DNA from 4 places in the Vibrio sabulosilitoris genome. Region 1 is predicted to be linked to each of the others. Evidence: predicted binding sites of a transcription regulator. Region 1 holds the regulator's gene; each other region holds the start of a gene.

The links. Region 1 encodes PurR, which represses purine synthesis genes. Its sites were predicted from a motif close to TNANGNAAACGTTTNCNTNA; they were not measured.
Region 2: glpX (class II fructose-bisphosphatase) is a predicted target of PurR. The motif match lies at 1,984-2,003, and genes of this name have one in related genera.
Region 3: ACZ5R2_RS08265 (phosphoribosylaminoimidazolesuccinocarboxamide synthase) is a predicted target of PurR. The motif match lies at 2,628-2,647, and genes of this name have one in related genera.
Region 4: folD (bifunctional methylenetetrahydrofolate dehydrogenase/methenyltetrahydrofolate cyclohydrolase FolD) is a predicted target of PurR. The motif match lies at 2,408-2,427, and genes of this name have one in related genera.

The regions. Positions count from the first base shown of each region.
Region 1 is NZ_AP029600.1:1,467,394-1,474,724, forward strand. It holds gene ACZ5R2_RS22035 (ATP-dependent zinc protease family protein) at 13-783, shown strand; gene ACZ5R2_RS22040 (inactive transglutaminase family protein) at 795-2,300, shown strand; gene ACZ5R2_RS22045 (alpha-L-glutamate ligase-like protein) at 2,304-3,269, shown strand; gene torD (molecular chaperone TorD) at 3,448-4,101, shown strand; gene purR (HTH-type transcriptional repressor PurR) at 4,287-5,300, shown strand; cyclic di-GMP riboswitch class I at 5,440-5,551, shown strand; gene ACZ5R2_RS22060 (TfoX/Sxy family DNA transformation protein) at 5,663-6,253, shown strand; gene ACZ5R2_RS22065 (TVP38/TMEM64 family protein) at 6,536-7,237, shown strand; gene ACZ5R2_RS22070 (putative signal transducing protein) at 7,246-7,331, shown strand, end outside.
Region 2 is NZ_AP029599.1:359,273-366,603, reverse strand. It holds partial or broken gene ltrA (group II intron reverse transcriptase/maturase) at 1-747, shown strand, start outside; gene glpX (class II fructose-bisphosphatase) at 917-1,924, opposite strand; gene zapB (cell division protein ZapB) at 2,180-2,422, shown strand; gene metF (methylenetetrahydrofolate reductase) at 2,485-3,381, opposite strand; gene ACZ5R2_RS01820 (bifunctional aspartate kinase/homoserine dehydrogenase II) at 3,595-6,009, opposite strand; gene ACZ5R2_RS01815 (O-succinylhomoserine (thiol)-lyase) at 6,011-7,177, opposite strand.
Region 3 is NZ_AP029599.1:1,740,901-1,748,231, reverse strand. It holds gene ACZ5R2_RS08285 (DUF3334 family protein) at 1-590, shown strand, start outside; gene ACZ5R2_RS08280 (DUF2786 domain-containing protein) at 728-1,414, shown strand; gene ACZ5R2_RS08275 (hypothetical protein) at 1,671-1,856, shown strand; gene ACZ5R2_RS08270 (hypothetical protein) at 2,126-2,530, shown strand; gene ACZ5R2_RS08265 (phosphoribosylaminoimidazolesuccinocarboxamide synthase) at 2,775-3,881, shown strand; gene ACZ5R2_RS08260 (DEAD/DEAH box helicase) at 4,052-5,404, shown strand; gene ACZ5R2_RS08255 (YibE/F family protein) at 5,643-6,755, shown strand; gene ACZ5R2_RS08250 (bifunctional metallophosphatase/5'-nucleotidase) at 7,154-7,331, shown strand, end outside.
Region 4 is NZ_AP029599.1:1,795,494-1,802,824, forward strand. It holds gene ACZ5R2_RS08515 (hypothetical protein) at 1-2, opposite strand, end outside; gene ACZ5R2_RS08520 (nitroreductase family protein) at 269-994, shown strand; gene ACZ5R2_RS08525 (hypothetical protein) at 991-1,320, opposite strand; gene folD (bifunctional methylenetetrahydrofolate dehydrogenase/methenyltetrahydrofolate cyclohydrolase FolD) at 1,486-2,343, opposite strand; tRNA gene ACZ5R2_RS08535 (tRNA-Arg) at 2,541-2,617, shown strand; gene ACZ5R2_RS08540 (hypothetical protein) at 2,870-3,571, shown strand; gene ACZ5R2_RS08545 (hypothetical protein) at 4,072-4,791, shown strand; gene ACZ5R2_RS08550 (hypothetical protein) at 5,451-5,621, shown strand; gene ACZ5R2_RS08555 (hypothetical protein) at 5,788-6,831, shown strand; gene ACZ5R2_RS08560 (DUF1883 domain-containing protein) at 7,083-7,331, shown strand, end outside.

The sequences.
Region 1 (7,331 bases):
TAACAAACAAAAATGACTTCAAGACTTTTCCCTGCACTCGTCGCCGTTGGCTTATCCGGATGTGCAACGACAGATCACGTCGCTCTCCATGAGCAAACTCTTGAGCAAGTTAAATCATCTCAGCTTGCGATTGTTAACAAAATTAATCGTTTAGAGCTACAAATTTCCAACCAGAGCGACTACATTGAAAGTCTGGAGTACGAGATTGCCGAGCTCAACTACACGTGGGATCTGCGTCTTGAAGAGGCAGGACTTGACCAGCAAGTAGTGCTAGACGCGGAAGAGCAAGAAGTCGAAGTGGCAGAGACTGCCGACCAGAAACCAAGCGAACACAATGATGTGGTACTTGGTGGGGTTGAGCGCGTTAGTTTTGACAACCTTGAAACAGAGCTAAACGCTCGTGTTGACACTGGCGCTTCAATCTCTTCCCTTAACGCCGCTGATATCGAGCAATTTGAGCGTAATGGTAAGCGCTGGGTTCGCTTCCACATTGCAGATTCAAAAGGCCAGAAGATTGAGGATGCGTCGTCTAAGCCAGTAAAAGTTGAAGCACCAGTGGCTAGAATGGCGAAGATCCGTCAATCAAGCAATACGGATAGTGAGCGTCGTTATGTGATTGATCTGTGGGTTCGCTTAGGTGATATCCACGAGAAGACACAATTTACGCTCGCCAATCGCTCTCATATGACTCATCCAGTGCTGCTTGGTCGTGATTTTATTCGTGACATTGCACTTGTTGATGTGAGCAAAGATTACATTCATACGGAACGTAAACAACAATAACAAGGTAACTTATGACGTCTAAAATTCCATTCTATATCTCTGTCGTCCTGTTGGTTACGGCTGGGATTGTACTCAGTGTGCTTAGACACCAAACCTACGGTGTGCCCTGGACGCCCGGGGAGACACGTCAAGTATGGGATATCGAAGCACGTATCGAGTTTTCTGGTAAAGGTGAGCCCATTAAAGCCTCACTCGCCGCACCACATACTCAGCCTGGCTATACGTTGATCAGTGAATCAGCATCTTCTCAGGGCTACGGTGTCTCTTATCTACAGACTGATGCAGGTCGCCGTGCAGAGTGGTCGATCCGTGAAGCCACCGGCCCGCAGACCATCTACTACAAAACTCAGTTCTTGGTTGACCCAAATGCCGATGTCGAGCCTATCCCACCGCAAGGTGAGCGTGGTAAGCCTACCTTCAGCGGCCCCGTTGAAGCTGCGGCACTGGCTTTGATTGACCGTTCCAAACAACGCTCTGCTGACGATATTACCTTTACCCGCGAGTTGATTAAGTCGCTTAACGACAGTGACAGTCAAAACGCCGCGCTGATCCTCAACGACATGCCTAAAGTTGAAGCGGTCGATAAGATCCTCGCCTATGCGGGTGTTCCGAGCAAAGTCGCCGGTGTGATTGAGCTAGAAGACGGCCGCCGCCGTCAAAGCATTCAGCCAATGAACCAGGTTTGGGATGGCAAGCAGTGGCAGCTGTTTAACCCGCAATCGGGTGTTCAGGGAATGGCGCCAAATATTCTGATTTGGGACGAGTCGAATGTCTCGCTTCTGGATCTGATTGGTGGCAGTAACAGCCAAGTCCTATTCTCTATGATTGCCCAAGAAGTTTCTGCCCAGACGGCGACCAATAATAAAGTCGACGCCGACGGCCTGCTAAACCTCTCGATTCACAGCCTTCCGCTGGAAGAGCAGGCAATGTTCAAGACCATCATGCTGATCCCTATCGGCGCCCTTATCGTCGTGTTCTTGCGTGTGATCATCGGTCTTAAGACCTCGGGTACCTTTATGCCCGTATTGATTGCGGTAGCGTTTGTCCAAACTCAGCTTGTGACGGGTATTGTTGGCTTCCTACTTATCGTCGGCACTGGTCTTGTGATCCGTAGTTACCTTTCACGACTTAACTTACTGTTGGTCGCACGGATCTCGGCGGTGATCATCACGGTAATCATGATCATCTCAGTATTTACCGTTGTCGCCTTCCGTATTGGCCTGACTGAGGGCTTATCGATCACCTTCTTCCCGATGATTATCTTGTCATGGACCATTGAACGTATGTCAATCTTGTGGGAGGAGGAAGGCGCTAAAGAGGTTATGCTCCAAGGTGGTGGCTCACTGCTCACTGCTGTGCTTGTGTACTTGGCGATGACCAACAGCTATGTCCAGCACCTAACATTTAACTTTATCGGTCTACAGTTTGTCGTACTTGGCGGTATCTTGCTCCTTGGTACCTACACTGGCTATCGTCTAACTGAGCTGCGTCGCTTCAAACCGCTAACGGAGGACTAAACGATGTTTTCACGTTTAACCTCACCCGGTAAACTGCGCGCCAAAGGGATCATGGGCATGAACCAACGTAACCACAGTTACATTGGCCGCTACAACGATCGCTCTAAATACCCTTTGGTGGATGATAAACTCAAAACCAAGATCATTGCTGAGGCAGCGGGATGTACTGTGCCAAAACTGATTGGCACCATCTCTACCCAGGCGGATGTGAAACGAATTCACAAGATGGTCAAAGATTGGCCGGGCTTTGTGATCAAACCGGCTCAAGGTAGTGGTGGTAAGGGTATCTTGGTGGTGATTTCCCACCAAGATGGCGTCTACACCAAGCCCTCTGGCTCAACCATCAACGAAGAGGACGTTGAACGTCATATCAGCAACACACTTGCTGGCCTGTTCTCGCTCGGTGGTAAAAACGACGTGGCCGTGGTCGAAAACTTGATTAAGTTTGATGACTGCTTTGAAGGCTACAGCGTAGAGGGAGTGCCTGATGTTCGGATCATCGTGTTCAAAGGCTACCCTGTCATGGCCATGATGCGCTGCTCAACCACTGCTTCAGATGGCAAAGCAAACTTGCACCAAGGCGCCGTCGGGATTGGTATTGATATCGCCACAGGGCGCGCCGTCCGCGCAGTACAGTTTGACCAACCGGTTGAGCACCACCCAGACACTGGCCAAGAGCTCAGTCAACTGCAAGTCCCACACTGGGAGCGTCTGCTTGAACTTGCCGCGAGTGCCTGGGAGATGACTGGGCTTGGTTATATGGGTACTGATATGGTTCTGGATAAAGAAGAAGGGCCAATGGTGCTGGAGTTGAATGCTCGTCCAGGATTAGCGATCCAAATTGCCAACGGCAGTGGCTTGCTTCCGCGACTGAAGCATATTGAAAACCTTGAGCTCCCAGCGGAATACCCTAAACCCAAAGAGCGGGTCGCCTACGCTGCTAAGCAGTTTGGTGTCTTCAACAAGTAAGTCAGTAAACAGCAAAAATGCCGCCCTCTCATCGGGCGGCATTTTTATTCATACTAACAATCGATTACGTCAGGTCTCCTAGAAATGCTTGTCTATTACTCTCATTATTGCTCCATGCCACTATTTAGAAATTAGTTATACTTATCAACATAGTGAACGAGATGTGGGGTTGGTCGTGATTGAAGAAGTGAAAGCGTTTAATGATAAGCGAGCAGAGATCTACTGGTGGCTCTCAAGCCTGTTCAGTCGAGAGCTGGACGACAAAGATCTTGCCCAGTACCAAAGTCCAGAAATTCGCGCATTTCTGAGTGGCTTGGAGGAGAACCCACAGTTAAAGCAACCCGTGGCAAACTTTATTGATACGCTCAATCGCCTGCAAGACAGGGAAGACGCTCAATTGGAACTCGCCGCTGATTTTTGCGACTTGTTCCTTAAGTCTGATAAAGAAGGGGCCTTACCTTATGCCTCGGTATATCTGGATCCTGAACATATGCTCAATGGCCAACCAGCCCTGAAAATGAAGCAACTTCTCGCTGAGCATAATATTCAAGTCTCCCAAGGTTTGAATGAGCCCCCAGATCACCTCGGTGTCGAGCTCGATTTTCTTGGCAACCTCATCATTCGCTCGAATGAACTCGAGCAGGAGCGCCACCTTGAACAGGCTTTTGCTGAGCAAGAACAATTTATCCGCCAATACCTGCTCACTTGGGTACCTCAATTTTGCGCCTTATGTAAAAAACGCGACCAGTTTGGGTTCTATGCTGCAGTAAGTGAGTTACTGCTCGCCTTTCTCAAGCTGGACTGTCTTTACTTATTGGGCGAGGAAAGTTAGCCCAATTGGCGATTAAGTTTGCACCGCAAACGATAGCAGTCTAAAATGTTCGGATATTTTTAGCCGCTTTCGTAAAAGCGGTTTTTTTGTTTACCCCTTAGCGAATACCGCATTTCCCTCACCATGATACGTTCGAACGCTTGAGATCTGTGCGGTAACCATAAGTACTATTAAGGAACACACCAATGGCCACTATTAAAGATGTCGCACGTCTTGCTGGTGTCTCTACCACAACGGTATCGCACGTTATCAATAAGACCCGATTCGTTGCTGAGGCTACCCAAGAAAAAGTAAACCAAGCGGTGAAGGAGCTTAATTACGCTCCTAGTGCGGTGGCGCGTAGTTTGAAGTGTAATTCAACCCGTACCATCGGCATGCTCGTCACTCAGTCCACTAACCTGTTTTTCTCTGAGGTCATTGATGGTGTCGAGAGTTACTGTTACCGTCAGGGCTACACCCTAATTTTGTGTAACACCGGTGGTATTTACGAGAAACAGCGCGATTATATTCGTATGCTGGCCGAAAAACGTGTCGATGGCATTCTGGTCATGTGTTCAGACTTGACTGAAGAGCTCAACGAGATGCTCGATAGCCACCCTAACATTCCAAAAGTAATCATGGACTGGGGCCCTGAAACCTCTCAAGCTGACAAAATCATTGATAACTCTGAAGAGGGCGGTTACCTTGCGACCAAGTTTCTAATTGATAAGGGCCACCAAAAGATTGCTTGCCTTAGCGGCCACTTTGAAAAGGCTGCGTGTATGGAGCGTATTAGCGGCTTTCGCCGCGCGATGGATGAGGCGAACCTCAATGTGGTTGAGGATTGGATCCTTGAGGGCAACTTTGAGTGTGACACTGCCGTCCTTGCCGCGGACAAGATCGCTGCAATGGATGAAAAGCCGACCGCGGTATTCTGTTTTAATGACACCATGGCACTTGGTCTTATGAGTCGCTTGCAGGAAAACGGTATTCGTATCCCTGAAGATATGTCTGTGATCGGTTATGACAATATCGAGCTGGCCGAGTACTTCTCTCCACCACTGACCACCGTACACCAACCGAAACGACGTGTGGGTAAAAATGCCTTTGAGATCCTGTTAGAAAGAATCAAAAACAAGGAGCATGAAAAGCGAGTTTTTGAGATGCACCCAGAGGTCGTAGAGCGACTAACCGTCAAAGATATCAATAATTTAGATTAATTTTTGAAGCAAAATCAAATGCCTACACGGTTAGTGTGTAATTGAAAAGAATTGACCAGTCTTTTTTGGGACTAATATCACGTTACGGTTAGTAAATGTGTGATATCAGCCCAGCTTTTTATTATGATTTTGGCGTATGCCACGCACAGGGCAAACCATCTGAAAGGGTGGGACGCAAAGCCTCCGGCCTTACCCTTCAATTACTTGGGTGAAAACTCTCGTTTTTGAAGAAAGGTAGCGGGGTTGCCGACGGTGAAAAGACCCTTCATTTACCTGCTTCATGTAAGTGTCGCGTCGTTTTTGCTAAATTCTCGGGCCTGAATTTAGGTGGCTGTTGTTTCACTACCGAGATTTACAAAACCATGGATAGACCAATTTTAAAAGACTCAATGCGTTTATTTGAGCAACTAGGGAGCGTAAAATCGCGATCAATGTTCGGCGGATTCGGCGTTTTTGTCGATGATGCAATGTTTGCACTCATCGTTAGCAATCGTTTGCACATTCGCAAATGCAGTGAATTAGATGCCGAAATTACCGCCAAAGGCCTCGAACCTTATGTTTATGAGAAGAAGGGCTTTCCTGTTGTTACTAAGTATTTTCAACTTGCTGAGGATTGCCTAGAGAATCCCCAGCGTCTGCTTGAGATGGCAACAGTGGCTCTCGATGCCGCAAAAAAAGATAAAATTAAGCAAGAAACCGCCAAGCCGCAGCGCCTTAAAGATTTACCTAATCTGCGCCTTGCGACGGAAAGAATGCTCAAAAAAGCAGGGATAGGTAGTGTTTCTGAGCTCGAGGAAGCGGGCTCTGTTAACGCTTATCGCGCGATTCAGGAAACCCACACTGTACCGGTTAACCTTGAGCTGCTCTACTCTCTAGAAGGAGCACTCAGAGGCACCCACTGGTCGGTGATCCCTCAGCAGCAACGTGATGATTTAGCTAACCAGCTTTGCTAATCGTTGATATAACCTGCTATTCTTTACCTAAATTTTAGCCAGCGATCAGCTGGCTTTTTTGATTTTCGCGTATCTCTAAACTCTAACTGTGAATAGACTTCATTAGCTTTGGGGGCCAATTGAGGTGTTCCTACGTGCTCTAGAGCCCTCGCTAGCCCGTACTCGAACCTCGTAGAACGACAGCCTGTTGCCTTTTTTTTTGGTGAAAGAAATTTCTCTCCTATCCTGTCTGTATAGTCAGTCCAATTACGGTATACTGCAGCTAAAACAGGGATTAGAGTGATGAAAAAGTTTTTTAATACAAAAGTGATTTTGGGTGTGGTTTTGGTGGCTATCATTGTAACACTAGCGACACAATTTGGTCAGTATCTGACGCTCGAGAACGCCAAAGAGCAACAAGCGGCACTGCGCAGCATTATCGACGCTAACTTTGTCACTGCAGCGGCAATTTACTTTTTCGCTTATGTCGGTATTACTGCCTTTTCGGTACCTGGCGCTGCAGTGGTTACCCTACTCGGTGCAGCACTGTTTGGTTTTTGGACCAGTTTAGTCTTAGTGTCTTTTGCTAGCAGTATCGGTGCAACGCTTGCGTTTCTTAGCAGCCGCTTTTTGCTGCGTGACTGGGTACAGGGTAAGTTTGGTGACAAACTAGGTACCATCAACAAAGGTATCGAGAAAGACGGTGCGCTGTACTTGCTATCGTTACGCTTAATCCCAGTATTTCCCTTCTTCTTAATCAACTTGCTGATGGGTCTGACACCTTTGTCTATCGGTCGTTTCTACCTCTTTAGCCAAATTGGTATGCTGCCCGGCACAGCGGTCTATCTAAACGCCGGTACTCAACTGGCACAAATAGACTCGTTAGGTGGTATTGTGTCACCTTCAGTGCTGATCTCATTTGCGCTACTCGGATTGTTCCCGGTGCTGATGAAGTGGGTAATGAACTTTGTCGAGCGTAGACGTAATGTCGCTGCAACAAAATAAGGACAGCAATGAAGATTTATTTTGCTAAACACCCACCCGAAGCTCATATCGTCGCGCAGATGCTCCAGCAACACCAGATCCGCTGTGAGGTGCG
Region 2 (7,331 bases), on a different replicon from region 1:
GGTGTGATGATAGATGGCTATAGGCAGCAGACAGAAATAGGCAGTCCGCAGGGAGGGGTGATAAGTCCCTTGATAGCGAACATCTATCTGGATGCATTCGACCAAGAGATGCGCAGACGAGGTCACCGTATCGTTCGCTATGCAGATGACATACTGATCTTCTATCGTAGTCGAAAGGGAGCAGAGAATGCGTTATGTCAGGCGAGTAAAATACTGGAAAGCGATCTGAAGCTTAGCGTCAATCAGAGCAAATCCCACATAGCGCATAGCGATGAGGGAGTGAAGTTCCTTGGTGTAGAAATCGGGAGTCGATATACCCGTATTCAAACGAAGAAACTGTCAGCGCTGAAAGAGAAGCTAAAGCAGATGACCAAGCGCAGTGGTGGAAAACCAGTGAGTCAGGTGATATCAGATCTCAATCTAGTGCTGAGGGGTTTTAGCCAGTACTTCAGGATAGCCAATAGTAGCAAGGAGTTCAGGCGTATAGCAGGTTGGGTAAGACGAAGGCTGAGAAGTATCCAGTTAAGACTGTGGAAGAAACCGACACGGCTACACCGTAGGCTAAAACAGTTAGGCTATAGTCCGCCGTTTAAGTTTATCAATATGACGAACTGGAGAAACTCGTTAAGCCCTTTAGCGAGTCTTGCGATGCCAAACCAATGGTTCAACGACCTTGGTCTGGTCAACCTTGATCATGTTAGAACAGGGTATGTGTTCAGCGAATATGCTGAATGGAAATGTGCATGAGCCGTATACGAGGTCCGTACGTGCGGTTCTGTGAGAGGGATGAGGCGGTAACGCCTCACCCTACTCGATGATCTCAGCAGTAATCCGTAAAACGTCGCTGTGGGTAACGCCGGAAATGGACACAAAAAAAGCGAGGTACATGTACCTCGCTTTCTTAGAATCTTATGAATTATAAGATGATATCACGAACCTCAGGGTCTTTACGCTCTAGGTAGTGCGTCGACTTGATGCGACGAATCGTGCGACAGCGACCACGGATCAATAGGGTCTCAGTTGTGGCGATATTACCCTGGCGAGTGATGCCCTCAAGCAGGTCACCCTTGGTGATACCGGTTGCGGCAAATACAACGTTATCACTGCGCGCCATATCTTCCATACGCAGCACTTTGTGCGCCTCAACACCCATCTCTTCACAGCGACGTAGCTCAGCTGCGCCATAGATGCGGTTTTCTTCGCTGTCACCTTTTACATCGTGACGCGGCAGTAGGCGACCGTGCATGTCACCGTCTAGGGCACGGATAACGGCTGCAGAAACCACGCCTTCAGGCGCGCCACCGATACAGTACATAAGGTCAACTTCGCTGTCTGGCATACAAGTTAGGATAGAAGCCGCTACGTCACCATCTGGCACAGCGAATACGCGTACACCCATTGCTTGCATCTCTGCAATGACAGCATCGTGACGAGGCTTAGCTAGGGTAACGACAACGAGGGTATCAACTGACTTACCGAGCGCTTGAGCAACATTCTCTAGGTTCTCTTTCAGAGGCTTATTGAGGTCGATGCAACCTTTAGCGCCAGGGCCAACAACCAGCTTTTCCATATACATGTCTGGTGCTTTCAGGAAGCTGCCTTTCTCGCCAGCGGCAAGTACAGCCAGTGCGTTTGACTGACCCATTGCCGTCATGCGAGTCCCCTCAATAGGGTCAACCGCGATATCGACAGCATCACCACCGATACCGACATTTTCACCAATGTACAGCATTGGAGCATCATCAATCTCACCTTCGCCGATCACGATCTCACCGCTGATCTCGGTTTTATTTAGAAGGGCGCGCATGACTTCAACCGCAGCGCCGTCCGCAGCGTTTTTATCGCCACGTCCTAGCCATTTGTAACCTGCTAGGGCAGCACCTTCCGTAACACGTGAAAAGGCCATTGCTAAATCGCGTTTCATGATGACTCCAAACAATATTTTAGGGGAAAGAAATTGGACGCGCAGATTCTAGCATAGTCGGGCGTAAACGTTTGCTTTTTTGCTTAACGCAGATCAAATCAGCGCTTATTGACAGGAGAAAGTCAGAGGTGGTTAAATCTCAGGCAGATGGCACAATTTCTTAAGATAGCAGGTGTTTCTGCACAAATGGCTAGGTAGAATGGGGCATACAGTGAAGAAAACCTTCATTCAAACGGATAATAAAGGTAGGCGATGATGTCTTTTGAAGTATTAGAGCAGTTGGAAGCAAAGATCCAAACCGCAGTTGACACTATCACTCTTCTGCAGATGGAAGTAGAAGAGCTGAAACAAGAAAAATCACAACTAGAAACTGAAGCGACAGATCTCCGTTCAGGCCGTGAAGCCTTGGAAGTAAAGGTTCAGCAGATGCAACAAGAACATCAAGCTTGGCAAGAGCGCATTCGCGGTCTGCTAGGTAAAATGGACGAAGTTGAGTAATCGACGCCAGAATTAGAAAGAGCTGACCAAGGTCAGCTCTTTTGCTATCTACTGCTTTGTGATTAAACCACCTTTGGACGCACGCCTAGGGTGTGACACAGGGCGTAGGTCATTTCTGCACGATTGAGGGTGTAGAAGTGGAAATCTTTCACGCCCTCACGGCTTAAGATACGCACCATATCGATGGCTTGGCTAGCACCGACTAACTGACGGGTCGTGATGTCATCATCCAGCCCCTCGAACTGTTTTGCCATCCAGTTTGGTACCTTAACGCTGTTTTGCGCAGCAAAGCGCGAGGCCTGCTTAAAGTTCGATACCGGCAAGATGCCCGGTACGATCTCGACATCAATCCCTGCTGCTACGCAGCGGTCACGAAAACGTAAGTAGCTTTCGACATCAAAGAAGAACTGGGTGATAGCGCGATTCGCCCCCGCATCCACTTTGCGTTTTAGGTTGAGTAGGTCCGCTTGAGCACTCTTTGCTTCTGGGTGAACTTCAGGGAAAGCGGCGACCGAGATATCAAAGTCGTGGCGAGACTTAAGGAGCTCAACCAGATCGGAAGCGTACATATCCGGCTTACCACCCCCCGCTGGAATATCTCCACGTAGCGCGACGATGCTCTCGATACCGTTGTGCCAGTAGTCATCCGCAATCTGGATCAGCTCTTCACGTGAGGCGTCAATGCAGGTCAGGTGAGGCGCGGCAATCAGGCCGGTTGCCGATTTGATCTCTTTGATGATCGAATGAGTGCGGTCGCGCTCACCCGAGTTGGCACCGTAGGTCACCGAGACAAACTTCGGCTTAAGTGTTTTTAGGCGATGAACCGAATCCCACAATGTCTGCTCCATTTTCTCGCTGCTCGGTGGAAAAAATTCAAACGAAACATTGATGTTCTCATCTGATAACTCAGCGATATTTTGGTTAAGCGCATCGATATGGCTTGCGTGTGTGTAGCCCATAACATTCTCCCTGTGGTGAAACGGCACCGAAATCTGAATCCTTCAATCGACGTATAGACGTCTATATGGCTACAGAATGTAATGAAAGTGGATTAATGTCAATGGGATTGGTGTGAAATTTCTGCGTCAGATGAGAAGAAATACAATGACTGACGGAGTGGGGATATCGATGAGGGGCTGCTAAGCCAGCCCCTTTGTTTGTTTTACGCTAGATCACAGTCGGCTGGCAAGCAGATTAATATCCGATTGCAGCGCTCCGGCCGTGACTTCTCGACCTGCACCTGGGCCGCGGATCACCAGTGGATTATCTTTATACCACTTACTCTCAATCGCAAAGATGTTGTCGCAAGGCAGGAGGTTAGCCAGGGCATGTTCGCGGTTAAGTGCCTCTACGCCGACCGTTGCGGTGCCATTTTTCTCGAGACGCGCAACGTATCTCAATACCTTGTCTTCGCGCTGAGCCTTCTCTAGGCGCTCTGCTAGGGCATCGCTAAGGATAGTGCCATTATCAAAGAAATCATCCAAACTCATGCTGCTGAGCGCCTCTGGCACCAGAGACTCTACCTTAACGCGCTCGGGCTCGATATGCAGTCCTGATTCGCGCGCCAAGATAACCAGTTTACGCATTACATCGGAGCCATCGAGATCGCAGCGCGGATCAGGCTCGGTTAGGCCCTGCTGCCAAGCCAGATCGACCAACTCACTAAATGGAATCGAGCCATCATACTGCTGGAAGAGCCAAGATAAGGTGCCAGAGAAAATCCCTGATAGAGCGACAATCTCATCACCGCTCTCGCGCAGGTCACGCACGGTATGGTTTATCGGTAACCCTGCGCCCACAGTGGCGTTGTAGAGCCAGTGGCGGTTAATCTTGGCAAACGCATCTTGCACTTGGTGATAGTACTCGCTTGAGGCTGAGCCAGCGACTTTATTCGCCGAGATCAGGTGCATGCCTTGCTGGGCAATATCGAGGTACTGACCCGCTAATGTGGCACTGGCCGTGACATCGAGCACCACAGCGTCGTCAAAGCCGGTCATTGCACCGAGTTGCTCAATCCAGGCCTTGCCATCATTAGGCACGGCTTCTTCACTAAAGTGCTCAGCGACCAAACTTGGGTCAATGCCTTGTGGGTTAAACCAGTATGTTTGGCTATCAACCACGGCAACCAGCTCAAAGCTCATGTTGTGACGTTTTTCGAGCTCTTGTTTCTGATCAGCAAACAGCTCCAGCCAGCTTGAGCCAATGTTACCTTTACCACACAGGGCAATCGCAACGCGCTTTTGCGCTTGAAACAGTTGCGAGTGGATCTCAACAACCAGTGGCTCAGTATCTTGCTTGCGCGTGACGGCCACTAAGCTTAATCCCGACTCTGACTCGCTGATAAACTCTATCGCAGAGCTCTTGAGCTGCTGATAGAAGCCAAAGCTGTGGGTGGCGTTTTTACCTACGCCAGCACCCACTGCCGCGAACAGGGAAAAGCCCTCTTTGAGCTTAATCTCCGCCTCAATTGCGGCATCCTGAAGGAAGGCGAGTGAGCCATTGGCGATCTCTTGGGTGTACGCTAGACGCAGCATGTATTGATCGGGCTGCGAGTCATAAGACAAAGGCTCGAGTTGAGCACGCTTGAGCTTCTCAAGCACTTCTCGCTCGGCACGCTGATAGTCATGGTTATGAGAGAAGCGCAGCTGGATCAGCAAGACATCATCGAGCGAGGTGATAATCTTGGCTCCGCGACCGGAGGCAAGGACACGCTCAATGCGGGTCGAGCCAGCCTCTGGTTCGTAGCTGCATCGCAGGTGCAAGTCCATGGTACTTTGAGCGACAGGTTGCAACGTGCGGCTATGCAGTACTGGAGCTGCGAGGCGAGCCAGTTCGTTGGCCTCATCTAGGCGCAATAATGGCAGCAGACAGGCATCGTTAACCAGTCTAGGGTCGGCACTATACACTCCGGCCACATCGCTCCAGATGGTCACACGTGAAACTTCTGCTAACGCGCCGATAATCGTTGCGGAGTAATCTGAGCCATTTCGACCCAAAAGTACCGTTTCACCACGGAAGTTCTGCGCCATAAAGCCGGTAAAGACGACCCGGTGATGACTGTGTTGGGCCAGTAGTTCTTTGAGTAATGGATAGGATGCGCCGCGGTCGATCTCTGGCTGAGTGCCGCTCTCTGCGCGCAAAAACTGGCGAGAATCTTCTGCAACGGCTGCCAGGCCTTGTTCACACAACACCGCTGCCAATAGGCGTGCTGACCACATCTCACCATGGCCAAGCACAGATGCTCTAATCTTTGGATTAATCGGATAGGCCAGCTCCCCAAGGGCGCTAAACTCGGTGATCACGTTATCCAATAGGCGCGCCTTACTGGCTCCATCCTGGATTAGCTCTTCGACTAATTCCAATTGGAACTGGCGCAGAGCCTGTAAGGTCTCGTGTGCAAGCCGGCCATCTCTCTCGAGGTTATCCAGAAACTCAATCAGCTGATTGGTGGTCTTGCCTGCAGCAGAAACCACCACCAGATCCTCACTTGACGAGTAATCGCGCAGGATACGCACTGCCTTTCGATAGCACTCTGCATTGGCAAGACTACTGCCGCCAAATTTGTGCAACTGACGCTGTAGAGTCATGTTAAAACGCCTCCTTGGCTTTGCTGAAGGCTTGCTCTAGGTCAGCAATAAGGTCTCGATGATCCTCAAGCCCCACTGAGAGGCGTAATAGGTATTGCGAGATCCCAGCTTCAGCGAGGGCTTCTTCTCCCATTGCACGGTGAGTCATAGACGCAGGGTGACAGATCAAGCTTTCTACGCCACCTAGCGACTCGGCGAGCGAGAACAGCTCTAGTTGGCCGACGAAGAATTTCAATTGCTCGAACGAGCCTGCAAACTCAAAGCTTAGCATCGAACCAAAGCCAGATTGCTGCCTTTTGGCGATCTCATGGCCTGGGTGACTCTCAAGACTTGGGTGGTGCACCTTGCTTACCAGCGACTGCTCGACCAAGTAGTTAAGAATGTGCTGTGAGCTCTCCTCATGGACGCGCATGCGGGCGCCTAGCGTGCGAATTCCGCGCAGGGTCATGTAGCTATCAAATGGTGTACCGGTTGCTCCAATGCAGTTACCCCACCAAGCGAGCTCCTCAGCATGCGCTTCGGTTTTGGTGATCACGACGCCGCCAATCACATCGGAGTGGCCGTTGATGTACTTAGTGGTAGAGTGGATAACAAAATCCGCACCCAGCTCAAGCGGCTTTTGGTACACTGGTGTCAAAAAGGTGTTGTCGACGGCAACAAGCGCACCGACTTTTTTGGCCTCGGCGCAGATTGCAGCAATATCAACCACGCGAACTAAGGGGTTTGACGGGGTCTCAAGCAGGATTAGCTTGGGTTTTTGTGCCATAGCGCTGGCGAGTGCATCGCTATCGGTTTGATCGACAAACTGTACTTTAAAGTCACCCTTTTGCGCTCGGGTGTTAAACAGACGATAGGTTCCACCATAGCAATCATGTGGCGCAATAATCAGGTCATCGGGACCTAAAAATGCTGAAACCCACAGATTAAGCGCGGAAGTGCCGCAGTTGGTGACGACGGCCCCACAACCTGACTCCAGCTCGTACAAAGCTTGCTCAAGTAGCCCTCGATTTGGATTGCCAGAACGCGTATAGTCATACTTAGGCACATCCCCAAAGGCTGGAAAGCTGTAGTTGGTCGAGAGGTAGATGGGGGGAACAACCGCATGGTGTTGAGTGTCTGATTCGATGCCAGTGCGAACGGCAATGGTGGCAGGCTTGCGTGCGCTCATATGAGTGTCCTTCCCAAAAAAATGATTGTGCTTCACAAAACCGTTACACCTACTGGTTATAACGGTATTAAATTCCATTAGCAGACACTTTACTGCCCCTACAACAAGACGTCAATACTTCTAGACGTCTATATGTCTTTGCTCTTAGCCTTAA
Region 3 (7,331 bases), on a different replicon from region 1:
ATGTTTCTTATTCCGCAATGGTGCAAAAAATCCATAAAACGGCGCTTAAACCCGATCTGGGCTGTTTTGTCTTGTTTGATGGTGGTTTTTCCGGCTTAGTCGTGATCAACTTTACCTCTCAAGCGGCACTTGAACTATACCGCAAATATATGATCAACATGGGTATGCCAGCAGATGATCTGGCGGTATTGCATACTTCCGACGATGTCGGCGACGTGCTTGGTGAGCTGATGAACCAACTGGTGGGCGATTTTACGGTTAAAATTCGCAATGAACTGCGCACCAATATCACCCAAAACCAACCGAAAATGTTGGCCATCAATAAGCAAGTCATCCTCTCTGTCGATACCAATCTAGACCGCCCGCAAGTTCGTCGAGTGACCTTCTCTACTGAGGAGAACAACATCTTCTATCTTGAGCTAGCAATGGATAAAACCGAATTTATCCAGATGGAGGAGTTTGAGGCCGACGACGAGATCTGCCCCGACGCCATCATCGAGCAAGCGCAGAGTGAATCTTCGGTTGAAATGCCTGTAGCGTCCAACGTTCGTGAAGAATCTGCTGACCTTCTAGATGAACTTGGAATATAAGCTAATTATCAGAAGTTTATTCGGAATATCTGCCAAGCAACTACCATAGCAATCGAGGTTTTTGCTGGCAATATTTCCGTTTAATGACAAAAAAAGGTAGACTAGCGGCTTTCATTTTTGTCTGTTGTAAAGTCTCCATGAGTAAACAAAAAGCCTTAAAGAAAATTGCAAAGTGTTTAGAGCTGGGCAATTCTGCTAACGTCAATGAAGCAGCCAATGCGATCAAAATGGCTCACCGTTTGATGTTGAAGTATGGTCTGGACAAGGATGATATCGAGTTTATCAAGCTGGGTAAGACCTTATCTTCTCACTTGCTGCCGGCCAACGTCAGCTCGACGCTGCTGCGCATCATTCGTGGCATCAATACCAAGTTTGGTGTTGAGGCGGTGCTACTCAACCATAAAGGCCTTAAAAAAGTCGAGTTTATTGGTGAGGCCGATCGTGCGATTTTTGCGGCCTTTGCGTTTGATATCATCTACCGAGAGATGAACGAGCAGACTGGGCAGTTTCGTAATGGTTTCTCCGGAAGCGGCACCTCAAGCCAAGAAGTCACTCGTCGCGTAAATAGCTTTGTCTCTGGTTGGGTCGAGGGCGCTCTTGAAAAACTCCCAGTGATCACGCCTGATGAAGAGTCAGCAAACAAGATCAATGACTACATCGATAAAGAGTTTCAAAACATTGACCGTGAAACTTTCAAAAAGCAACTCAAGGAAGCAATGAAAAATATTACTGCTGACTACGAGAAAGGGCTAAAAAAAGGTCGCACAGTCTCCGTCAACCGCCCAATCAATGGTGCCCAAGCGCCTAAAATGCTCGAGAAATAGTGTTCTCTGCGTGACCGGCACACCAAGGTGTGCCCCACTCCATTATGCAACTGCGTCTTAATTATGCACAAGCGTGCACATAAGGCTGATATTTTCCTTGTTAAGTCGCTGATTATTCTATACTGGTGTCAACATTTGAAATTTAACATTTTGTTCACATAGTTGTCGCTAAACTCAATCGTGTTAGTGCCATACTCGAACCAACAAAGAGCGGCTCTATGCAAGCCGCTCAGCTCAACCTCAAAAGGAGACTTTTATGTCCACGACTTATGGCACCTGCGATTGGTGTAAACAACGTCGCCGATTACAGCAGCTTAACTACTTGGATGGCAAACACCACCACTCCTGTGAAGAGTGCATGGAACTTGCTCGCTTGGATGTGCAGCTTTTCAACCAAGGTGAACAAGCATACCGTGAGCGCCTACTTAAAAAAGCCAGCTAAGAGAACAGGCTCGCGGCTAGGCAGTCTCAGTTTCTACGTGCTCGCTGACAAGAACCGAATCCCACGCCTAACAAAACCAACTAAAAACGTCCGATTTTCGGGCGTTTTTTCGTTTCAGCGTCTGTATTTCGAGTCAACGAACGCGAGGCAAGCACGGCAAAAATGTCGACGAGAAACTGAATCTTGAAACTGCTTGGGTATTAGGGGTTGATCTCTTATGCAAACAGTACTACTGTATACTCATACAGCATGTATATGGAGACAGTATTATGTATCACTTGGAAGCACCACAGCATCACTCAAACACCGCTGAACCTCGCCAATCGCTACGTGACATCCCTGAGCCTGTTTTTGCTCGACTGTCTCCTGCCTCTCAATCTAACCAGTGGATATTCTTTACCGCACAATGCCCTCGCCCGACCTATGGCGAGTGCCTTCATCATGCCGTAGATGTTGATAAAGTCATGCAGCTTAAGAACTCGTGTCGCTATTCAGAGCTCGAAGTCGTCACAAGAGCACTTCAGTCTGGTAATGCGAGCGCTATTGTCTGCTCAGGACACTTTAGCCAAGTCGAGAAAAACTGCCTGATCCATCTAGCTCAAGACGCACATTGTCAGCTGGTTTTTCTTAGTGACATAAGTAGCTACTCCGTAATTGGTGAAACTGTGCACTAAAGGAGTGATGATTGACGTACTTTTTATCCATTAAATGAGTCAGACAGCAATAATATTGGTTTAGGAAAGGTTGGTTTAGGAGAAGAATGGTTGAGAAAAAGGCAAACGTTTGCTTTTTCTCTGGAACATCATTTTGGTTCTGGTATTATTCCCGCGTTGTAACTATCCCAATCAAGAATTTGGGGTATCAGATTAACCATCTTATTTCGTTTGAGCGAAATAAATCACGATAGGAATGCCCTAGATGAGCCTTGCTGATCAAGTTCTAGCCGTTAATGATGATCTTCCCATTCGCACTGATAAACCGGTCCACAGTGGCAAGGTGCGTTCTGTTTATTGGCTAACCGAAGCCGACAGCCGTCGCCTAATTAAGGAAAAAGGATACGACGTTGCAGAAGATGCACCACTGGCGATCATGGTGATCAGCGATCGTATCTCCGCCTTCGATTGCATCTGGCATGCAGAAGGTGGCCTAAAGGGTGTTCCTGGTAAAGGCGCAGCGCTAAACGCGATCTCAAATCACTGGTTTAAACTGTTTAAAGACAATGGTCTAGCGGATAGCCATATCCTTGATATCCCTCACCCATTTGTGTGGATTGTACAAAAAGCCAAGCCTGTGATGATAGAGGCAATCTGTCGCCAATACATCACCGGTTCAATGTGGCGTTCATACGCTAAAGGTGAGCGAGAATTCTGTGGTATTGAGCTGCCAGAAGGTCTAGAAAAAGATAAGAAGCTGCCTGAACTACTAATGACTCCTTCAACTAAGGGTATTCTGAAAGGCATCCCTGGCGTACCTGAAGCGGATGACGTCAATATCACGCGCGACAACATCGTCGACAATTTTGCGGCTTTCAATTTCTCTAAAGCGGACGACATCGCGCTGTATGAAAAGCTGCTTAAAGAAGGCTTTGGCGTGATCAGCGATGCACTTGAGAAAGTCGAGCAAACCTTCGTTGATACTAAATTTGAGTTTGGTTATGTCACTGATTCTCAAGGTGTTGAGAAGCTGATTTATATGGACGAAGTTGGCACCCCTGATTCATCACGCATCTGGGATACCAAGGAGTACCAAAAGGGCAATATCGTTGAGAACTCGAAAGAAGGCTTCCGTCAGTTCTTACTTAACCATTTCCCAGACCCAGATATTCTACTGAATAAAGAGCGTATGCCTGAGCGTGAGGCACTGGCTCGTGATAATCAGCTGCCAGTTGATGCTTTGATGGCGATCTCAGAGACATACACTGGCATTGCTGAGAAGATTACCGGGCAGCCTATCGTGCTAAGTGCAAACCCTAAACAAGAAATCATCGATGTGCTTGATAAAGAGTACGGTTTGATTGCTCAGTAAGCACTAATACAACCCCCTATCGAATATAGCCAGCCGTAACGCTGGCTATTTTTCTTTCTAAATTCATCAGTTAGATTTGCATAATCAGTCGACTATCTTCACAATACGCAGCCTTTATTATCGTAGAGTATGCTTAATGACTCTGCCCTATCCTATTAAGAGCACCTTATATGAGCTTTTCTTCTCTCGGATTATCCGCACCCTTACTCAAAGCAGTTGATGAGCAAGGCTACACAGAGCCATCACCAATTCAGGCTCAAGCCATTCCTGCTGTTATTGAAGGCAAGGATGTGATGGCTGCTGCGCAAACCGGCACGGGCAAAACCGCGGGCTTTGTTCTACCGATCCTTGAAAGGCTTGCAAGCGGACCGCGCGTGCGCAGTAATCAGGTGCGAGCGCTAGTACTCACCCCTACCCGTGAGCTGGCAGCACAGGTACAGGACAATGCAGATAAGTACAGCCGCTATACTAATCTGAGTTCAACCGTTGTCTTTGGGGGCGTAAAAATCAACCCACAAATGATGGCGATGCGTAAAGGGGTGGATGTCTTGGTTGCGACGCCAGGGCGCTTGATGGACCTGTATCAGCAAAATGCGGTTAAGTTCGATCAGCTCGAGGTACTGGTCCTTGATGAAGCGGATCGCATGTTGGATATGGGCTTTATTCGCGATATTAAGAAAATTTTGGCCCTGCTGCCGAAAAACCGTCAAAACTTACTGTTTTCTGCCACCTTCTCTGATGAGATCCGTGATCTAGCAAAAGGCCTCGTCAACAATCCGGTCGAAATCTCGGTGACACCGCGCAATACCACCGCAGAAACCGTGACTCAGTCAATTTACACCACAGATAAACGTAAAAAAGCGCCGCTTCTGGTAAGCTTGATTAAAGAGAATAGCTGGAATCAAGTGCTTGTTTTTACTAAAACAAAGCATGGCGCAAACCGCCTGAGCTTCCACCTGGAAAAACAAGGCATCACCTCGGCAGCAATCCATGGTAACAAAAGCCAAGGTGCGCGAACTCGAGCGCTGGAGGGCTTCAAAAACGGTGAAATCCAAACCTTGGTAGCGACTGATATTGCTGCGCGCGGCATCGACATCTCCCACTTACCCTTTGTGGTGAATTACGACCTGCCACACGTCGCAGCAGACTACGTGCATCGTATCGGCCGCACCGGCCGTGCTGGCGCGGTTGGCGAAGCGGTTTCACTGGTGTGTAACGATGATAGCGCTGAGCTGTTTGCTATCGAGCGTCTAATCCAGAAATTACTACCAAGAAAAGAGCACCCCGAGTACAAAGCCGTCAACGTCGTACCAGAAAGCAAGCTTGATACCCGCCCTATCAAGGCTAAAAAGCCCAAGAAACCGAAAAAACCAAAGCCAGCGGGTGAGAAAACACCGAATAAAGGTGAGCATGCGGATGGCCAGCGTTCATCGAGCAAGCGCCGTGGTAATAAGCCAGTGAGTAAAAACTCTCGCCATAAACAAGTGCGAAAATATAAAGCTAAAAGTACTGCTCGAGACTAAGTGCTAACCCTTTTTTCGCCTAAAGCCTCATTTCGATGAGGCTTATTTTTCTCCAAAATTCAGTAGCTTTAAATTAGCAGCTCTATTCTCGACCATTTTATCCAACCAAACCAGACTCGTCTCACATAAACTTTGCAACAAAAATGTAAATCTCAAAAATCGGTTAGGTATTGCACTATTATTCGTGATCGTTATCATGTGCCCCCCTAGTTCCTAGCCACATTTTTCGACCATGAGATTGAATCGATACCTTTTTCCTTGTGCAATTATTGCCATTGCAACGCTAATTCTTTACCTGTCGCCGATTATCAGTGATAGCTTTAGACCCTCAACCTATAACCCACAAACGTTCGTCAAGGCCGTTGTTGATGAGGTGCTTATTGAAGAAACCTATGCTGACCCTATGGTCCCAAGTGTGGTAACTGGTCGCCAAAGATTGAGAGTAACCATTCTTGAAGGTGAACAAGCGGGTGAACAAGTGGATGTTGAGAATAGCCTCAGCCGCCTGCACAATGTCCATGTCATAGCAGGAGATCAGTTTATCCTCCTATTACGTGAGCGCGCGAGCGGTATGATCTATTGGCCTTTTAACCATGATCGTGCCGACGCGGTATATTGGATGCTAGGGATAATTATTGCACTGATCATCGGTCTCGCCGGTTTCCAAGGCTTTAACTCTGTCGTGTCACTGTACTTCACTGGCGCCTTGTTAATTGGGGTACTGATTCCCGCCATTTTTGCCGGGCTCAACCCTGTGCCGGTCACGCTTGGTTTGATGTCTATCAAGATTATCGTCAACTTTCTGCTTTGTGTGGGTTGGAATCGAAAATCACTCGCTGCTATGTTGGGGACGCTTGCTGGTGTTGTTGCTGCCGGTATATCCGCTCAATTCTTCGGTGAGATGGCTCAGCTTAATGGTCTATATCTTGAGAAAGGGGAGGATTTGCTCTATTTGGGTGGCGGGGCACAAATCCAGATACGCTGGCTGCTTTTCGTTGCGATCATGATCTCAGCATTGGGTGCTGTCATGGATGTTGCTATTTCAATGGTCTCGTCTTATCACGAGCTAAGAGAAGCAAGTCCAGAGCAAAGTGAACGCGAGCGTCTTTGGGCAACAATTCGAATTGGTCGTGATATTTTGGGAACAATGACGAATACGTTAGTTTTGGCGTTCGTAGGTAGTAGCCTTACTACTATCATGATGGTTTGGGGGTTTCAGATGCCAAGTATGCAGTTTATGAATATCCCAGCGATCTCTCTCGCTATGATCCATGCCCTCGCGGGTAGTATCGGTCTTATTCTCACTGTGCCATTTTCTGTCGCTATTGCTAGCTACATCTACCGTCGCTAACTGATTTTCATCTCCATACCAGCTCACGTAAAGCCCACTACTTTTGGTGGGCTTTTTCTTTTCATGCTACATTTAGCTAGATTCTTCAAGCAATTTAATAAGTCAAAATGTGACGCGAACCACATCACAGTATTTATGTAATTGTGTATATGAAATACACTACATAGTGATGTGCATCACATAAATCATTCATTTTGACGATTGCGCAACCGATTAGCTGGTTACACCTGTGTAAAGTACAACACAAAAAAAACACATGTAAACGATTGCGCAATCGATATATGTTTCAGAACTTACATTTTACACACCTTGTTACAAATGGATTAAATTAAAGGTTTTCCAAAAAAATTTCTTGAGTATATTGCGCAGCGACTTTCCACTAAGCAGACGCTAAAACAATGTACAAATTTTCAAAACCACTTTCGCTGATTGCAGCAGCGCTAGTTGTTGCTGGCTGCAACAGCAGCAGCAGCGATGACAAAGTAACTGACATACCACGTCCACCTGCAAGTACGGCACCGATTAATGAGTGTATTACTTACAAAAAAACTGACGAAGTAATCGTTCTAGCTGATA
Region 4 (7,331 bases), on a different replicon from region 1:
ATAACCATCTCCTGAATGTTTTGGTGGGCTGAGACTTAAACTTAGATGGTGGTTTTTTGACCGTCAAATGCGCTAGCACACAAAAATGACCTTAAGTTACACTTGTGTGAAACTTAGGCGATAAACAGATGAATGTTAGATGAAATTTATTTTGTGAAATATTTATGAATCGAAAATATGGCGCCACTGTGAAGCTGCTGAAAAACAACAAACTTTAGACTAATTGGGTATACTATGTGCCTCTCTAATCCCAAGGTAGTAGGCTTTGATGGCTATCAGTAAACATTACATAGATTTAGTGCAAACACGCCGCTCGGTACGAAAATACGACTCCAGTGCTGATTTTAATCACGATGACGTGCAGCATGCCTTAGAGCTGGCACTCATGAGCCCAAATAGCAGCAATATGCAGTTATGGCGTTTTCATCGCGTGATCGATAGTGAAAAGCGGGCACGCTTGGCTGACTATTGTATGGGCCAAAACGCCGCTAAAACGGCTAATGAGCTGGTGGTTGTCACTGTGACCCCCCAGTACTGGCAACAGCGGGCCAAGATGAATGCTGAGCAGGTTCGTCGTGCCTTTGCAGGAAGAGAAGATGCAACCGCTAAGCGGGCACTCAAATACTACGAAAAGTTGATCCCAACCCTGTACAACAATGATCAGTTTGGCGTGCGTGGTTGGATACGCAAGGCGTTTACCTGGTGGATTGGACGTAAAAAACCCATGGTCCGTGAGGTGAGTAAGCAAGACTTGCGAGTCTGCTTGCACAAGAGTACGTCGCTGGCTGCGATGACGTTTATGCTGGCGATGCGTGATATGGGTTATGACACCTGTGCAATGGAAGGATTTGACTCAAAGCGAGTGAAGTCACTGCTTAGTTTAGACAATCATGATGAGATCACCATGATCATCTCTTGCGGGGTGCGCGCTGAAGATGGCATCTATAGCGAGCGCCACCGCGTCGATAATCAAGCAGTGATCACTTGCCATTAATTTAATTGAATGGGTTGGGTAACCTCAGGTTGCGGCTCTGATGGGGCCGTAATTGAGCGTGCTAGGCGCTCAAGATAAGACATGCGATATTGCTTTTCGCACCACGATTTAGATAATCTGCGGCGGTTAAACTCAGCCCCAATTGCCGCTTTAGTTTGCGTCGTAGGGCGGCCAAAGTAGAGCGTCTCACACAGCTGCATGTTGCTCATGTTCTGTGGGTAGGCATAAATCACACTGCTGCGCATGCCCATTTGTGCCGATTGGCTGTTTGAGCAAGCAGTAAGAAAGAGTAGGGCACCAGTGGCCAGAAGTTTATTTTTGAGCATTGTGAGAGTATCGATTAATTGACGCTGTAACCTAGTTTGCGTGTCATTCTACTACAGGAATGTGTCATTTGTTATTAGTCTCAGGCCATTCTCAGCGCTAGTGCACAACAAAGTGAGTAAAAAACTTCAGCCCGCAAAATCGAGGGCTGAAGCAGTTATATTCGTTTACTCGGTGTGGAACTGCTCACAAGCAATAATGGTATTCTCTATTAAGCTTGCCACGGTCATCGGACCCACCCCACCAGGCACAGGTGTGATAAAACTTGCGTGCTGCTTTGCAACATCATACTCAACATCACCCACCAGTGATCCGTCATCAAGGCGGTTAATGCCAACATCGATCACAACCGCACCAGGTTTGATCCAATCACCCGGGATAAAATTGGGTTTGCCCACCGCTACGACCACGATATCGGCTTGGCGCACGTGATGCTCAAGGTTTTTAGTAAAGCGGTGACACGTGGTAGTGGTGCTGCCGGCCAATAAAAGCTCCAAGCTCATTGGGCGACCTACGATGTTCGATGCTCCCACTATCACAGCATGCTTGCCGCGCGTTTCAATGTTGTAACGCTCGAGTAGGGTAATAATGCCTTTTGGCGTGCATGAACGCAGCTTAGGAATACGTTGTGCAAGTCGTCCAATGTTATAAGGATGGAAGCCATCTACGTCTTTTTCAGGCGTGATGCGCTCAAGCACCTTAGTGCTATCGATGCCAGCTGGAAGCGGTAACTGAACCAAAATACCATCGATTTCCGGATCGTGATTTAGCTGCTCAACAAGCGCTAGCAGGTCTTGCTCACTGGTCGTGACTGGTAGATCAAAAGATTTAGACACAAAACCCACTTCTTCACATGCGCGGCGCTTACTACCGACGTAAACTTGTGAAGCCGGGTCTTCACCGACCAATACAACCGCCAGTCCAGGCGCACGCAGTCCCGCATCCAAACGTGCCTTCACACGTGCGGCAACTTCTGAGCGAACCGTTTGAGAAATCAGTTTTCCATCAATATTTTGAGCAGACATGGCATTCCTTTCGATTATGGTCACATTTCGCCGCGTATTGTGGCAGATCTAATTGTTAACTTCTACAGGCAAACGTTTGCGTTGTGCTGAAATTAAGCAACCAAAGCAAACGTGATTTAAAAGTAAGCACTTGAATCCTAAAGTTGAATAAATCCATTGATTTACTGATTTATCGCCTTATACTACTGCCCTGTAACGCGCCCTTAGCTCAGTTGGATAGAGCACGTGCCTTCTAAGCATGTGGTCGCAGGTTCGAATCCTGCAGGGCGTGCCATATTCCCGATAAAGCCCTGATAAATCAAAGATTTAGCAGGGCTTTGTTGTTTCTGTGGTGCCTCTGTGGTGCCGCTGGAATCAACTTTCGTTAACTTTCCTCAACTTTCGTTAAACTTTCCCGATTCGTTTTTCCCGAAAAATCCCCACTTTCTGTAAGTGCTCGATCCCGATTTTAATTCAAATAGAGTGCGTAGCCATCCCGACTTGTTTACAGTACTTATTCCACTAGTTTAGTTACGGATGGGTGCATTTGTTTCGAGATAGGCAAAAAAGGGATTTACAAGGTCTTGGGCTTTGTGAGGAGCAGATTGCGGCATGCGAGGGAATCATTGCTAGCATTCCAGCTCATTTAGACCTAAAGCTTGTTACGAACACCGCCAAGCTAATTGTTCAAGCTCAAAGCGCTATTGACAAGATTGAGGTGAAAGACCCCCGTTTTTATCATGAAATCACCGAAAGGCTGAGTAGCTGTGTGAACTGGTCACCCAACTTGTTGAGCGACATAGCTAGGGTCCTCAATGATGTGGTTACTCATCAAGATGGGGTGCATGTGTCAAAGCTCGAACTAGACACCAACAAGGCTACGATCAGTGTGACTACACCTAAGAGCAAGAACTTCTACCGTTATGACTCGTTAACGGCTCTTTGGAAGGCTTGGGGCAGGGAGCCGAGCACTTCTAAAGAGTCCGAGTTTATAAATTTCCTGACAATATGTTTAGAAGATGGCTTTTCATTGAAGGGTGCGAATCGAATCCGGTCGCATTACCTTCGTTACTACCAAGGGCAACAGGTTGAAAATTCAATGAATGAACGGCTGAACGATATGAGGGTGGAAATCAAGACCACATCTAATGACAAACTCGGGCCAGTAGTGATGACTGGTGAACTGAATGTGCCCAATTCAGCTAATTTGGCTAAGGACTTAGCGAAACTAAAAAAGAAGCGGAGCTAGCTGAGTAATTTACAGAGTCAAGCAAACTCATTTTGTTTTAGGTGCTTTCTAGTTGATTTTGGTTGCGTTTGTGCCTCAATTAAACGAGTTTGGGGTGTGCCGTTACTCAAAATACTGAGGTGCGGTTTGCGCTACTTTTATTCATATGTTGCAGGTGTCTAGAGAGTCAGAGCCACATTAACTCATCATACTGGAGATTGTACTTTTCGTATAGTGACACGATGCATAGAAGCTTCAATTTTTCTCTGAAAAAGTGAATGATATCGCATTGGGCTGTACTCGTTACATTGGTTGAATGGAGTCTAGGTCGCTGACTGATTTATAGTTGGCAATATGCATTATATTGAGATGCATGTTTGATTGAGTCGCTTGATAATCTACTAAAATGTAGGGATTATGTTGATGTAGGTTTGATTTTGTTGGTGGGTTAGGTGGCGATGCTCAAGGGTATTATGCGGCAGGTTACCGCATAATAAGCGTTAGCTTTCTCGAGGATAAATATGGAATTCACAGATACAAAAATCATTACAGCGGTAATTGCTGGGACGGCTGGTATCTTAGGCGCTGTGATTGGTGGTTATTACAAAACGCTATCCGCGAAGCAGAAAATCTTAGAATTAAACCAAAACTACAACCAAAAGCTTCAGGATAACTATCTCGAAAAAGCGAGAGAATATACTGAATCAGTTTATGCGCCGTTAAGTATAGCGTTAGCTAAGGTGTCATATGCCTTTCGGCAGTATCAAATTAATACGGGTAAGAGTGATGAAAACGAGTTATTGACTCAATTTTCAACAGCAATTGTAGAATTCAATTCTGTCGTAATGGAGTTAATGTCAAAGGGTGCAGGCGCTTTTCTTACCACTGAGCTCGATGAAAGGTTGCAATCATTTGGTGCATTCTTAGATGCATCAAAAAATGCTGAGCATGCAACTTTGAAAATGATCTTTGGTTTTGCACTACCTTTTTTTGGAAGTGGTTTCCAAGAAACAGAAGGTAGACTTTCAGGTCGATTTGCTCGAACTTTATGGAGTCCACGACTGGCTATTTCTTTGGGGGGGCTTGGTATTAGTTACGAAGCAAAGGAAATTTTGGCAGCTCCGCTTAGTAGTCGTGACTTTGAAGAGCGTTTTGTCAGGGACTCTCATATTATTAACGTATTAATAAAAGAAGTTACACTTGGCGCCAAAGCAAAGCACACTTTGGAGAGCAAAAGCTAACAAGCGTTCATGTTTGTTATCGGTCTCTCGATAGAGGAGCCAGCGTTTAAACGAACTGTTACATAGAAAGCTTTAGTTGCAGCTAAAGCCTGGGTCTAACTTTACCTGATTGGAGTGGTTATTATCCATACAAAGCATTTAAGAGTGATTCGCAATGCTTGGCAGTTTCGCTTTGCTCAAGTATAGCCAAGCGTCGCTCACACCTTAATGCGGCATTATGTCTCCGAGTACCCCACGTTTAGAAGACGCTTTACTTAGCTAAGTCGAGTATCTAATTGTAATTTCGTAGTTCTTTGACTTTAATTTATGTTGCCGCTCGTTTGAGAGGGTTGATTGCAAAGTTAAAATACGTTCTGGGGGCTAACATGGATGTTGAAAGTTAGTCGATACTGCTACATTACCCGAAGCTAGCAAATCTAGATGAAAACCTTGAAAATTTAGATGAAGTTGGCGTCGCGCTGATAAGGAAGTATGTTCACGGGAAAAAATCTAAAGCTGCGTTTTACTCATCGGGAATGTATGTATATTACAATGAGAAAAATCACTCTTTAAGCTCATGCTTCAACAGCAAAAAATCTCAATTGTGGCAGTGTATAAAGAATGAGTTTTATGACTTGTTTTGTACAAATAGTAAAACATACGCTGCGGTAAGAAATAGAATGACTAAGGCTAATGGCGCCGCTCTGGCAGCGATTTCCACAGCTGCTGCAATTGCGATTTCAAAAGCTATTTGCGTTTCCTTTGGGGCTATCATAGGAGCAGTCATAGCATTAGTTTGGGCAATGTTTTCTGTAGGGAAAAATGCGTTTTGTAAGCTCGTTGACAAATAGACATAACAAGCGGTTCAAGTGGATTCGTAACGCTTGGCACTATTGGCTTCAACTTTAGCTTGTGTGATTAGGGTGCATAATTTTGGTTCGGTGGCGCGTTACTCACCACTTAACCGGGCGTTAGGTGGTTCAATAGTGTCGTAAGTCAGTTGATAAGGTTTAGATAATGAGTACAAAAAAAATATATTATCCGAATAGTTGCTCTATAAAGGCAGTCTTAAAATTTTGCGCAGATCTAGACTCATCAAATAATGTAGAAGAATTGATTGTAGACTTTTCAAACATGGGAAGAGTAGAGCCATTTGCCATGTTGTTTGTAGCTCGTAGATTGCGAACTTTCGAGGTTGATAATCGCCAAGTTAAAGTAAGTTACCGAAATTATGAAACTCAATCGTATGTCGGTCATATGGGCTTTTTCAAATCATTTGGTCTGGATTTTGGAAAAAAACCGGGTGAGGCTTGTGGAAATAATACTTATCTCCCGCTAACCATTTTGCGCACACAAAGTATACGTGATGAAGCAAATAAAGAATGGAAAAGCGAACAAGATATAATTGAACGTAGAGCTGAAGAGTTAGCCGTGATTCTCTCTCAGCAAAAAGATGGTAACTTAGTTGACGTATTTACATACTCAATCCGCGAAATCGTAAGAAATGTTGTAGAGCATAGTGGTTCAAAACAAGTCGCATACTGTGCCCAATATTGGCCAGCCTATAAAAAAGTAGAAATTGCTATATTAGACGCTGGCGTAGGATTGAAAGAATCCATATTGCAAAACCCTTTCGTTGAAGTTACCTGTGATTCTGATGCTATACAACAAGTATTAATGCCGGCCATCTCTAGTAAAAACTATAAGGGTGCAATCATTGATACTGATGATCCATGGCATAACTCAGGTTTCGGTTTATACATGACAAACCGTTTGTGTCGTAATGGCGGTGAATTTTTTATTTGCAGTGGAGATCACGGTATCTTGCTAAATGATAGCGGAAAACTGCATATTGATTTGGGTTTTCACTATGAGGGTACGGTTGTCAAATTGGTTCTCAATACGGAAAAGTTAGACGAGCTAAAAACCATGTTGAGCCAATTCCAAAAAGACGGTTTCGAGGTAGCTAAACAGATAAAAGGGGTTGGTGTTTATAATGCGTCAGCGGCTTCCAAAATGTTATCTAGAGACTTTAAAACCACCGCCGAACAAGGCGTTTAACAGCGACCAAAACCGCATGGGATTTTTACTAGGTGAAAATCCCATGGTTTTTGGCTCGTTAACTTTGGTTTATTACTCACGGATGAGATACTGCATGTGCTGCATGATTTCTAATTGTCATACTATATGTTGTGCCTTTGGGTGGTTTGACGCTTTTTATCTTGATATGCATCACAGAACTATGCGGTAAATTTTACTAGATTGGAGTGTGTCACATGTTGTGACATCAAATTGACTGATGTGGGTGAATAATGAACTTTCAACATTATGATTTAGGTCAGCTGAGGCAAGGTGCAACAGTCGAAATTACTTTGCAAGGCCATGCGGCTAATGTTCAACTTATGGATTCAGCAAATTTTCAACGTTATAAAAACAGGCAACGTTATGAGTATTTCGGGGGCCATGCTACCACCTCTGTGACTCAACTAGCTGTTCCACGTACGGGGCACTGGCATGTGGCAATTGACTTAGGTGGTAATGGAGGACAAGTTCGTTCAAAC